2 regions of the Nostoc sp. ChiQUE02 genome follow, and region 2 is predicted to be linked to the other one. Evidence: riboswitches for the same ligand, from Rfam matches in the RefSeq annotation. Region 2 holds a riboswitch; the other holds the start of a gene.
What was found. Region 2 has a riboswitch for cyclic di-AMP ahead of RM347_RS22470 (glycosyltransferase). Riboswitches for the same ligand answer to the same signal wherever they lie in the genome.

Region 1: it holds a riboswitch for cyclic di-AMP, as region 2 does, so the genes downstream of both, ntrB (nitrate ABC transporter permease) here and RM347_RS22470 (glycosyltransferase) in region 2, are expected to answer to the same signal.

Annotation. Positions count from the first base shown of each region.
Region 1 is NZ_JAVRBN020000004.1:335,959-341,852, forward strand. It holds gene RM347_RS06600 (ABC transporter substrate-binding protein) at 1-613, opposite strand, end outside; gene ntrB (nitrate ABC transporter permease) at 706-1,557, opposite strand; cyclic di-AMP (ydaO/yuaA leader) riboswitch at 1,655-1,869, opposite strand; gene RM347_RS06610 (sensor histidine kinase) at 2,311-3,501, shown strand; gene RM347_RS06615 (aminopeptidase P N-terminal domain-containing protein) at 3,854-5,164, opposite strand; gene RM347_RS06620 (FG-GAP repeat domain-containing protein) at 5,842-5,894, shown strand, end outside.
Region 2 is NZ_JAVRBN020000023.1:85,929-91,822, reverse strand. It holds partial or broken gene RM347_RS22485 (ISKra4 family transposase) at 1-20, opposite strand, end outside; gene RM347_RS22480 (hypothetical protein) at 124-246, shown strand; gene RM347_RS22475 (alpha-D-glucose phosphate-specific phosphoglucomutase) at 344-1,978, shown strand; cyclic di-AMP (ydaO/yuaA leader) riboswitch at 2,497-2,706, shown strand; gene RM347_RS22470 (glycosyltransferase) at 2,869-4,140, shown strand; gene RM347_RS22465 (hypothetical protein) at 4,225-4,422, shown strand; gene RM347_RS22460 (lamin tail domain-containing protein) at 4,607-5,894, opposite strand, start outside.

The DNA of each region.
Region 1 (5,894 bases), on a different contig from region 2:
AGTATTCGTAAATGGCGGAACTTAATACTACCGCCCAAACTCTGCTTTCTGGCGGCTGCTTGTCAAAATAGCCTCGGAAATCGCGCCCAAAGGCTTCTAAAGCGCCATCGCCATATTGTTCTTGATACTCGTACCACGGACGCAGCCCAAAATCCCACATGGCTTTGTTCATTGTCATGGCGTTACCGTGACGGTGAATGGTCATGGCTGCACACAAGGGGGCGTGGCGTGCCCCTTCGGCACCAATTCTGGCGTTGGTGACTGCACCGGATACTACGGGTGAAGCATCCAGGCGACCAAAAATTAAACCGTCGCGGGAGGTGGCCCAACTAGCTTCGCGGTTAAGTGTAACGTTCAAACCATATTTGCGGAAGAAGCCTTTTTTCCAGGCGATCGCAAATGGCGCACAATCATTAACAGGAACGTAACCAACGGTGAGATCGGACTTTTCTAGGTCTTGCGATTTAACTACTGGTTGTACGGCTAAGGCTTCTTCAGTTAGCCCTTTGGCGGATCTGTCTCCTGAAATTACACAGGAGGACAGCGCTATTCCTGTTGTGGTTGCTCCTATTCCCTTAATAAAATCTCGTCGAGTCCAGTTTATATCACCCATTTTTGTAGCTCCATTGGTGATTAATTGCTCAAGCTTTAGACGCAGAGTCTCGTTGTATTTTATTTTGCTGTTTTGATAGCAGCCGAATTTTGTTAGTTGGAAGTTCTAGGGCGATGGGTTACTACTTCTTGGAGTTTACCCACAGCATAATCTAGAATTAACCCAGTTAAGCCAATTATCAACACAGCTAAAAAGACTGAACTCAGGTTTAAGCGACTCCATTCATCCCAGACAAAAAACCCAATACCAATACCGCCTGTAAGCATTTCTACGGCAACGATTACTAACCAAGCTATGCCTAAACTAATTCGTAAACCTGTAAAAATATACGGCAGACTTGCAGGCCAAATTATTTTTGTAATTCGTCGCCAACGGGGCATTTCCAGCACTTGTGCCACATCTAAATAATCTTTAGAAACGCTAGAAACTCCTAAAGCGGTATTAATAATTGTTGGCCATAAGGAAGTAATAAAGATGACAAAAATGGCGGAAGGATCTGCTAAATTGAAAATTGCTAAGGCGATGGGCAGCCAAGCTAAGGGCGATACGGGTTTGAAAATTTGAATAATGGGATTGAGCGCTAGCATTGCCGGTCTGGACATCCCAATTAGAAACCCCAAAGGAATCGCTACTACCGCACCTAACAAAAAGCCCAGTAATACTCGCCGCAGACTTGCTATCAACAACCAACCAATTCCCAAGTTGCCTGGGCCTCTTTGATAGAAGGGATTTAAGATGTAGTCTAGATTAGCGATTAGCGCTTCTGGTGGGGTGGGCATTAATTCATGATTGGCAAGTGCAACAATCCACCACAGCACAATTATTCCCAAGAAGCCTAATACAGGTAGAAAGAAGACATCTCTAAAGATGACAGGTTTTGTCTTTTTCCAAACGGCTTGCCCAGCGATCGCTGCGATCGCAGCCAAATTTAGTTGAAATATCATTTACGACCTCAACAGATTTAAGTGCAGGTACAAAAATTCTGAGCAGTACCAGCCTTGGACACCGATGAGATCGGAACATTATAAAAATGCCGTCTCTTCAGTCTCCTCCCAATGCCTACGAAGTTAGCTGACGGGCTAGGGCTGAGAGATGCCCTTCTGAAGAAAGTTATCAGTTATGAGTTGAATATTTAGTAAAGTAACTTCTAACTCTTCACTCTCAACTTTTCACTTTCTCTGAGATACGCCCCACAATTTGGTTCCTCCGCTCCAACGTCACCCACTGTGATTCGCTGAATTAGGCTGACTTACTCTAAGTAGATACGAAATTATCCACACTATAACATCGATATGTGGAATATAACATCAATGCTTCAGTAACAGCAGATGTATTATGATAAATCTTGTTTAGTTTACTACTGTGATAAATTGACTACCTGGCTTTTCAGTAATCATCAAAGTTTATAATTTTGGTTGTAATAGTGAGTGAACTCCTTGCACAGTCAGCTAAAGACTTTAATTTAACTCAAGCATCAAGGCTGTTACTTACTATATTTATATTCTTTAAGATAAGATACATATTATACTTAATGATTTTTTTCTACGGTTAGTTAATCCGGCTAACGAAAGAATGCATAAAATCTATTTCTTTTGGTAGGTGAAACATATTACTAAATTTGGTAAAACACCGCTCTAGTCGCTAAACTATTTCCATATGGAAGTTTACTCATCTATCTCCTAGCTGAATTTAACATAATGGATTTTAGTCAAGTACTGGCTGAAAAAACGGACACCATCCTTGATAAATGGATATTAGCAGTTCGCAAGGATAGACGGATTGAAAGTGCTGATGACCTATCTTATACAGCAGTAAAGGATCACATCCCTGATGTTTTGAAAGCAATGGTGACAGTGCTTTCAAAATCTCAGGATAATGATATTCAGTCAGTAGTTACTGCCAGTTTCCAGCATGGAGCTATTCGAGCCGAACAAGGCTTTGATCCAGCAGAAATTGCCAGAGAATATCATCTGCTCCGAACAGTAATATTTGATGCTCTACAAGCAGATTTATTGAATGGAATGCCTGTAGAGATAATTCGTTCCATACGTTTGATTGACGCGATTGTAGATGAGGCGATCTCTCGATGTTTCAAGAGTTATGTTGAGGAACGCTTGCGGGAATTACAGCAGTTGCAAGCATCACTAACGCTCCATAATGAGGAACTTACGCAGTTAATTAGCGCCAATCAAGAATATCTTTCTCAACTAGCCCACGAATTGAAACATCCTTTAACTTCTATTATTGGCTACTCGGATCTGTTTTTACGCCAACAACGACGAAAGACTGAGATAAAAGACAACTATAGCAATTTAGAACATATTGAGCGCGTACTACGCAATGGTAGACAGTTACTCCATCTGATCAATGATGTACTAGAACTTTCGCGCTATGATGCAGGGCAGATAAAACTCCAACTAGCACCCACCGATGTGCGTGAATTAATCAATAATGTGTGTGAAATGTTGGAACCTTTAGCTGCTGGGAAAAATTTACAAATCCTGGTGGATTGCGATCGCGCTCCCGAAAAATTAGTCACAGATGCTTTTCAATTACAACAAATTATTACAAATCTTATTAGTAATGCGATTCGTTATACAGAGTCGGGGACTGTAATTATAATGTGTCAGGTGTTGGAAAACCAGAGATGGGCGATCGCCGTTTCTGACACTGGAATGGGCATTGCACCAGAAAACCAAACCCAGATATTTGAACCCTACTTTCGTGTAAGTGCTAGCGATCGTCCCTATCTCCCCGATAGTACTGGATTAGGGTTAGCAATAGTCTCGCGGTTGGTAAAACTATTGCAAGGTGAAATTAACCTAGCCTCGCAGGTAGGCGTTGGTTCTACTTTCACCGTCATTTTTCCCTTAGAAGTGAATAGTTGAGAAAAACCACGGCGAGGGCGACTAGAAGTCGCATACTACACAAGCAAAGTCTACGGAGGTGGGTTTTTTCTGTGTACCTGCGATTTACAATCGCCAGAGCTTGACAAAATCCTCTTAGGGATGGTAAACATCCCCATTTTTATCGGGAGCAATACCATTTTGTGAGATGGGTAAGCTCTTGAGGTTGTTGAGGTTGGGGACTTAAGCAGACCCCAAAAATGTGTGTATTTATTATCCAGAAAGGGCTTTACTTATTTACCCAGAATTCAAATCTGGAGTCTTTTCTCCCTCTGCTTCCCCTGCTTCCTCTGCTCATTTCACGATTATCTGACTTTTTCGCGTTACTCCTTTTTTATCTTTCCACCTCATCTACTGCTTTAGGAACCCCCGCAGTTAACACCTCATGTCCATTAGGCGTAACTAACACATCATCCTCAATACGAATGCCAATGCCAACCCATCGAGGATCAGTCTCTGGCTGGTCTTCTGCTAGTTTCGTATCTGGCACAATATAAATTCCCGGTTCTACTGTCAAAATTTGACCTGGTTGCAAAATTTGCGGTTTGTCATCACCGTGCTGGTAAACGCCCACATCATGGACATCCAAACCTAACCAATGACTAGTGCGGTGCATATAATATGGTTTGTATTTCTCTTCTTCAATTAACTTGTCAATTTCACCTTTGAGAATCCCAAGTTCGACTAAACCTTCCGTGAGGACACGCACTGCTGTATCGTGAACTAATTTGAAGGGATTACCTGGTTGGACTTGAGCGATCGCTTGTTTTTGCGCTTCTAAAACAATCTCATACAGCGTCTTTTGTTCGGGCGTAAATTTACCGCCGACGGGAAATGTCCGGGTAATATCTGAGTTGTAATAACCGTAGGCACAACCGGCATCAATTAGTAGTAATTCTCCATCCTGCATTTGACGATTATTTTCAATGTAGTGCAGTACGCAAGCATTTACGCCGGAAGCCACAATCGAAGGATAAGCTGGCCCTAACCCACCCCGCACTCGAAAGATGCGTTCCATCTCCGCCTGTATTTCGTACTCATAACGTTCGGGTGCAGCAATTTCTTGGGCGTAATTGTGCGCTTCAGTTGCGATCGCTACTGCTTGACGCATCAATCCCAACTCAGCTTCACTTTTGATCAATCTCATACTGTTGAGGACAAGGCCAGTATCTTCAATAGCGATCGGTCCTGTACCACGTCTAGGATAAGTCCGCAGTAAACTTTGGTAATGTCTGAGGATTTGGTCATTAAAAGCGCGATCGCGTCCTAAGTGATAATAAATACGGCTGGCTTTTTCTAAATACTGCGGCAACTTTTCATCTAACTCGCTAATGGGGTAAGCTTCATCAGCACCATAAATTTCCTTGGCTGCATCTACCCCAGAAAGATAACCAGTCCATACTTCCTTTTCGCGATCTTTAGGTTGGACAAATAGCACAAACCGATGTTCTGAATGATGTGGCGCTAACACTGCAACTGCCTGTGGTTCGTTAAAACCAGTCAGGTAGAAGAAATCACTGTCTTGGCGATAAACATACTCGACATCGTTGTGCATCACTGCCATTGGCGCACTGCGAAAAATGGCTGTACCATCACCAATTTTTGCCATTAACTGCTCGCGACGCTGCCGATATTCTGCTTGCATAGCTGATTTATGTATTAAAGTACTGTGTTATTTTACACTTTTGACAACCAGAGGATGCACAGATAATGCTTCTCGGTAGTTGCTAATCTAAATTATTCTAGCCAATATTTGTTTCTACTCAAGTCATAAATTATTAGAGAATAATCAATTTTATTCAAAGGCTTAGATTCTACACTTTTTAAATAACTCGGAAATCTTGTTCTTATCCAATGAATTAGGACTAATGTGGCGATAGATTCTGTCTTAAGTAGGTATCAAGCTTAAAGTGCTTACTACCAACTTTAATTTATTCATGCACAGCTACTTAGCATATTTGTAAATTTGTAAAAAAATATGGCTACTGTCGATATTTTTATCTGATTGATTAACTGTTAAAGATATAAGTATAATTTTATCCAAAATTTAAGTGTCAAATTAAATAGCTAAAATCATCCAATTTTATCTAGAACTAATCATATACATAAAGCACAAAAAATAGTTTGCAATTGTTTGTATAGAACTTGAAAATTTCATAATAATCATTTAAAACAAATAGATGTTTATCTTCAATGAATGACATTAATAAAGAAAAAATAGTTATAAAGAAATATTTAAAAGCTGGTAAATGTTATTTGGTTACAGAAAGAGATTGCCAAAAAAAGTTAAAAAAATATGACAACCAATAATAAAAATACACCATGCCGGAAAATTCAAATTCCTCACCCTTATCTTTGAATACATCTCGATTAGC
Region 2 (5,894 bases):
ACACCCGTAAAATACTCAATATGACCAGGGGTGAGAATTTGTTGTACCGCCTGCTGTTGTTGTTGAACGTGTAGCTTGCCGCCGATTTGTACAGACTGGAGCAATCATTCTACCGCGTGGCTGATGCGTCATCGCCTGGGACTCAGAGTGGTGTTGATGGATCTGCTGGCTGGCGTTGAGATTAAAGGGGGACGAAGCAATGATTCAGGTTTTGGCATTCTCCAAACGCAACGTATCTCACGTTAAAGGTATCTTCAATCTGAACATTCCCCTTGAGTGGCAATTTTTTTGTAACGAACTTATGCAAAGCTGTAAAAGAAAAATGCTTTGTTAAACATTATCTATGAATATCCATAAAGTCTCTACTACTCCGTTCAGTGACCAAAAACCAGGTACTTCTGGGCTGCGGAAAGCAGTTAGAGTTTTTCAGCAGCCCCACTACCTGGAAAATTTTATTCAATCCATCTTCGATTCTGTGGGGGACTTGCGCGGACAAACCTTAGTCTTGGGTGGTGATGGTCGTTATTACAACCGCCAAGCTATTCAAATCATTTTGAAAATGGCTGCGGCCAATGGCATTGGGCGGATTAAAGTTGGTCAACGGGGTATTTCGTCTACTCCTGCGACTTCCGCGATTATTCGCAAGTACCAGGCTATTGGTGGCATCATCTTGTCTGCTAGCCATAATCCGGGCGGGCCAAATGGTGACTTTGGTGTGAAATATAACATTAGCAACGGTGGCCCAGCGCCGGAAAAGGTGACAGAGGCTATCTACGATCGCAGTAAAGTCATCGATAGCTACCAAATTCTGGAAGCACCAGATGTAGATTTAGAAACCTTGGGTGAGTCACATTTAGGAGAGACGGTAGTTGAGGTGATTGACTCCGTACATGATTATCAAGAGTTAATGGAGTCCCTGTTTGATTTTGAACGGATTCACCAACTGTTAACAAGAGGAAATTTTCGGTTCAGCATTGATGCCTTACATGCCGTGGCTGGCCCCTATGCCCATGCCATTTTCGAGCAACGTTTGGGTGCACCAGTGGGAACTGTGCAAAATGGTACACCCCTAGAAGACTTTGGGGGCGGGCACCCTGACCCCAATCTGGTTTATGCTCATGAGTTGGTGGATATTTTATACGCAGAGAATGCACCAGACTTTGGGGCAGCTTTTGATGGAGATGGCGATCGCAATATGATCTTAGGGCGTAAGTTCTTTGTCACTCCTAGCGATAGCCTCGCAGTTTTAGCCGCAAACGCCAAGCTAATCCCTGGCTATAGTGAGGGTTTAGCCGGGGTAGCGCGATCAATGCCTACTAGCCAAGCAGTAGATCGAGTTGCTGCTCAGATCGGGATTGAATCCTATGAAACACCCACTGGCTGGAAGTTTTTCGGCAATCTCTTAGATGCGGGTAAAGCTACTCTCTGCGGTGAAGAAAGTTTTGGTACCAGCTCTAACCATATCCGCGAAAAAGATGGGCTATGGGCTGTGCTGTTTTGGCTAAATATCCTAGCAGTCCGGCAACAATCTGTTGAGCAGATTGTCCGGGAACACTGGCAGACTTATGGACGCAATTATTACTCCCGCCATGACTATGAAGAGATACAGACAGGACCTGCCAACACTTTGATAGAAAGGCTGCGTTCTTTATTGCCAACTCTCAAAGGCAAGCAATTCGGTAACTATCAAGTTGAATACAGTGATGACTTTAGTTATACCGATCCTGTTGATGGTAGCATTAGCGAGCAACAAGGTGTTCGCATTGGCTTTACCGATGGTTCTCGAATTGTGGTGCGACTTTCTGGTACGGGAACTCAAGGTGCAACCCTAAGGGTTTATCTAGAAAGCTATGAGCCAGATCCCGCCAAACATGACCTTGATCCACAGGTTGCACTTGCTTCTTTAATCACTATTGTCCAGGAGATAGCCCAGATCCGCGAACTGACAGGACGAGAACAGCCAACTGTGATCACCTAGTACTTTGCTTGCGCTAGTTTTGAGGTTTGTAGTCAGCACAAAGCGTGCTTAGAAAATAACGATGCTTTGTGCTTACTACGAACTTGCTTACCATTGCTATTATTTGGTGAAGCCCAGATATTAGATGAAAATGAACGTATCAATAGTAAAATTGAATTGGCGCAAAAGTTCTAATAGACTCTTTCAGATTTCGGCAATTTCTTTAGCCAGAGTAATATCTGTGACAGTCTGAAAAACGTCAATTAAATTAAATAAACTTCGTAGTAATATTTATCAACTGCAATTCTCAAGACTTTGTTCATTGCCAGAAACTAAAGAAAATCTAGCGGTGAATATCAGTAAGTTTATTGTTGCAAGCATATCAAAAACTCAAAATTTACCCTATATTCTGATTCTCCAACGCTAGTTACAACGAGCTTTGTGGTGATTCTCACCACATTTTTTTTGTTCATCCTCTTGACATAGTTGATGATGACACGTTATAAACTTTGAAGATAAATAAAGTCAGTCTGCCTAATCCACTATAATTACCTGAAACATTTTGTGAGTAAGGGTAAACCGGAGCGGAGGAACCAAGTTTGGGGCGTATCTTGAAGAAAGTTAGGAGTTAATGGTTGAGGAGTTAGAAGTGACTAAAGTATATAACTCAGAACTCATAATTTTCTAAAGAAGGACATCTCTCAGTCCTAGCCCGTCAGCTAACTTCGTCGGCATTGAGAGGAGACTGAACGAGCAGCATTCTTACAAGTAATGCCTTGTTCTCGTCAGTGTCCTTTGGCTGGTAACTTTGCGGTTCGTTGTGCCTGCCTCGGCCTTGAGAGAGGATAACAATATCTTGATTTCTGGCGTCTGAGGCAGGATTATTTGCCTTGAGGTGAAAATCAGCTATGTTGTTCCAGAATAAGAAACATCGCATTGCCCTAATTTCTGTTGATGGAGACCCAGCGGTTGAAATTGGTCAAGAAGAGGCTGGAGGTCAAAATGTCTATGTGCGTCAAGTAGGTTATGCCCTAGCCCAGCAAGGTTGGCAAGTGGATATGTTCACTCGTCGTAGTAGTCCTGAACAAGCTGCGATCGCTCAACATAGTCCAAATTGTCGTACTATTCGGTTAAAAGCTGGCCCCGCTAAATTTATCGGGCGAGATAACTTATTTCACCATCTACCTGAATTCATCAGAGAATTCCAGCAATTCCAGGAGCAACAAGGCTTCCATTACTCCCTAATTCATACCAACTACTGGTTATCATCTTGGGTTGGCATGGAATTGAAAAAGCAGCAACCGCTGATTCAGGTACATACTTACCACTCTTTAGGAGCGGTTAAATACAGAAGTATTGGTGATATTCCCGTAATTGCAGCCCAGCGATTAGCTGTAGAAAAAGCCTGTTTAGAAACTGTAGACTGTGTAGTTGCAACTAGTCCGCAAGAACAAAAACACATGCGGATACTCGTTTCCAGCAAGGGGAATATTGAAATGATTCCCTGTGGCACCGATACTGATAAATTTGGAAATATTCAACGGTCTGCGGCGCGGGAAAAGTTGGGAATTGCACCAGATGCCAAGATAGTTCTCTACGTTGGTCGCTTTGACCGACGCAAAGGAATTGAAACTTTAGTACGAGCCATTGCCAAATCTAGTTTAAGGGGTGAGGCTAACCTCCAACTAGTGATTGGGGGTGGTAGCCGTCCAGGTCAGAGTGATGGAATTGAACGCGATCGCATTGCCAGCATCGTTACTGAACTTGGATTAGAAGATTGTACAACCTTTGCTGGTCGCCTAGATGAAACTGTCCTTCCCTTCTACTACGCCGCCGCTGATGTCTGCGTAGTACCCAGTCACTATGAACCTTTTGGTTTAGTTGCCATTGAGGCAATGGCTAGTCAGACTCCAGTCGTAGCTAGTGATGTTGGTGGGTTGCAGTTTACTGTTGTACCAGAAGTCACAGGGTTACTTGCCCCTCCCAAAGATGAAGTAGCTTTTGCTGCTGCCATAGACCGGATTCTCATCAACCCAGCTTGGCGAGACCAGTTAGGTGAAGCGGCTCGACAACGAACAGAAATTGCCTTTAGTTGGTATAGTGTGGCATTCCGACTAACTCAGCTATACACTCGTTTGCTGGCTCAAACAGCACCCAATACCCGACCCCGGATTGCAGCTTAACTTCTACAGTTTTAAGCGTGCAGCTAAATAATCATCAGAGTCAAACACAAACTACTCAACCTGCTTAATTAGAGGGTCAGAATTATGCTGAATATTGGAGATTATGCTTTGCATCAAAGAACAGGGCAGATTGGTCAAGTTTTCGGTTATGGACATCAGGTAATGGATGGAGTTTACATAACCACTCTCAAAGTCAGAGTAAGCAAGCATAAAGCAACTAGTCGTCAAAGCAGATTTATCGAGGATGCTTACTCTACTTGGACGCAGACAGAGGAAGCATAAATTACTTGATTGCTCATTAACCCCAAACAGCCAAAGCAATACGATTCAGTTAAGGCTAAAACTCTTTATCGAAGTTCAAACAACAACTCTAAAAAGAGTTGTTGTTTGAACTTTGGGGTTTTCAGCTAGTGGTCTGTCCCATTAATTTTGCGGGGTAAAAGGTAATTAAGCCCTTTCCCTTCCCCTATTTCACTTTGGCGCGGAAGCGAACAAAGCCATAGGAATTTGCTGGTGTACCGGAACCAGTGGCTGCGGGTAGATTGGGTAAAATTGGGCTGCGTGTAATATCTACAGTTACAGCCCCATTAGTGTTAATACCACATTGCGATGGTGTGGCTGCATCATTGGCTGGATAAAAACGCCCGCGATCGCTGGCATCTTGTATATTGCTAAGATAAACCGTGGGTGTATTAGAACCAACAGCCAAGGCAATACCTTGATCTGCTCCTGCTAACCCACCATCACCAGGAGTTTGACCATTAAAGGCAGTAGCAAGAAAAGTAGTATTGCTAGGAACTAAGTCACAGAATTTGACATTAGTAGCATTACTCGGCCCCTTAGAGAGGAAATAGATAGTGTATTCCACCTCATCCCCTGGCTTCACAGTGCCAGCATTAATCAATCCTCGCAAGTAGCCAGCAGGCCATTTGTCATCACTATCATCAGAGGCATAAGGTTCTGGTACATAGTTTGCAGCATTACTAGGAACATCGCTACGACCATCCACAATATCGGTCAAATCTTGATTATTAATGCGGGTGATGCGTTTAATTAATAAAAGCTTTGCATTAGCAGTCATAGCACCGTTATTGTTTTCACCTACGCTGGTAATACGACTACCGATAGTATCAGTATCTCTAGTTGGCAAGTAGTTTGGACACCGTGCGCTGGCATTCTTACTGGTACTAGCTTCCCAGCAAGCACTACTATTACTATCTTGACCATTTGGGGTCAAGCTGATAGATTGTCCATTGCTGCTTCCAGCTAAAGAGGACTGATAGGTATTGTCCCAGAGATTCAAAGAACTTGGGGGAGGCGCATTTACCCCACTACCAGCACCATAGGCAACATAGTCGATAATTTTATTTTGGTTATCGTACAACCAGATATCATCACCAGAGTTATTCAGCTTAGGAGTCTGTCCTAACCAAGTTTGAAAAGCTGCTGCTGTTGCTTGCTGGTTGGGTTTATTATTCCCAATCCAAATCACAGCATATTGCCCTGGTTGTAAAGTTGTACCATTGGGAAATGTATAACTAAACCCGCCAGCACCATCACTACTACCAACAATGAGGTTGCCATCTGTGAGCTTCACACCACTCAAATCTACAGCAGATGCAGAAGCATTGTAGAGTTCAATAAACTCATCATTCGTGTCAGCAGCAATAGTATTACCTGTTTCATTATATAGAACTTCGTTAATGATAACTTTGCCTGCTAATGGTGAAACCTGATAATTCAGAGCATTTAAT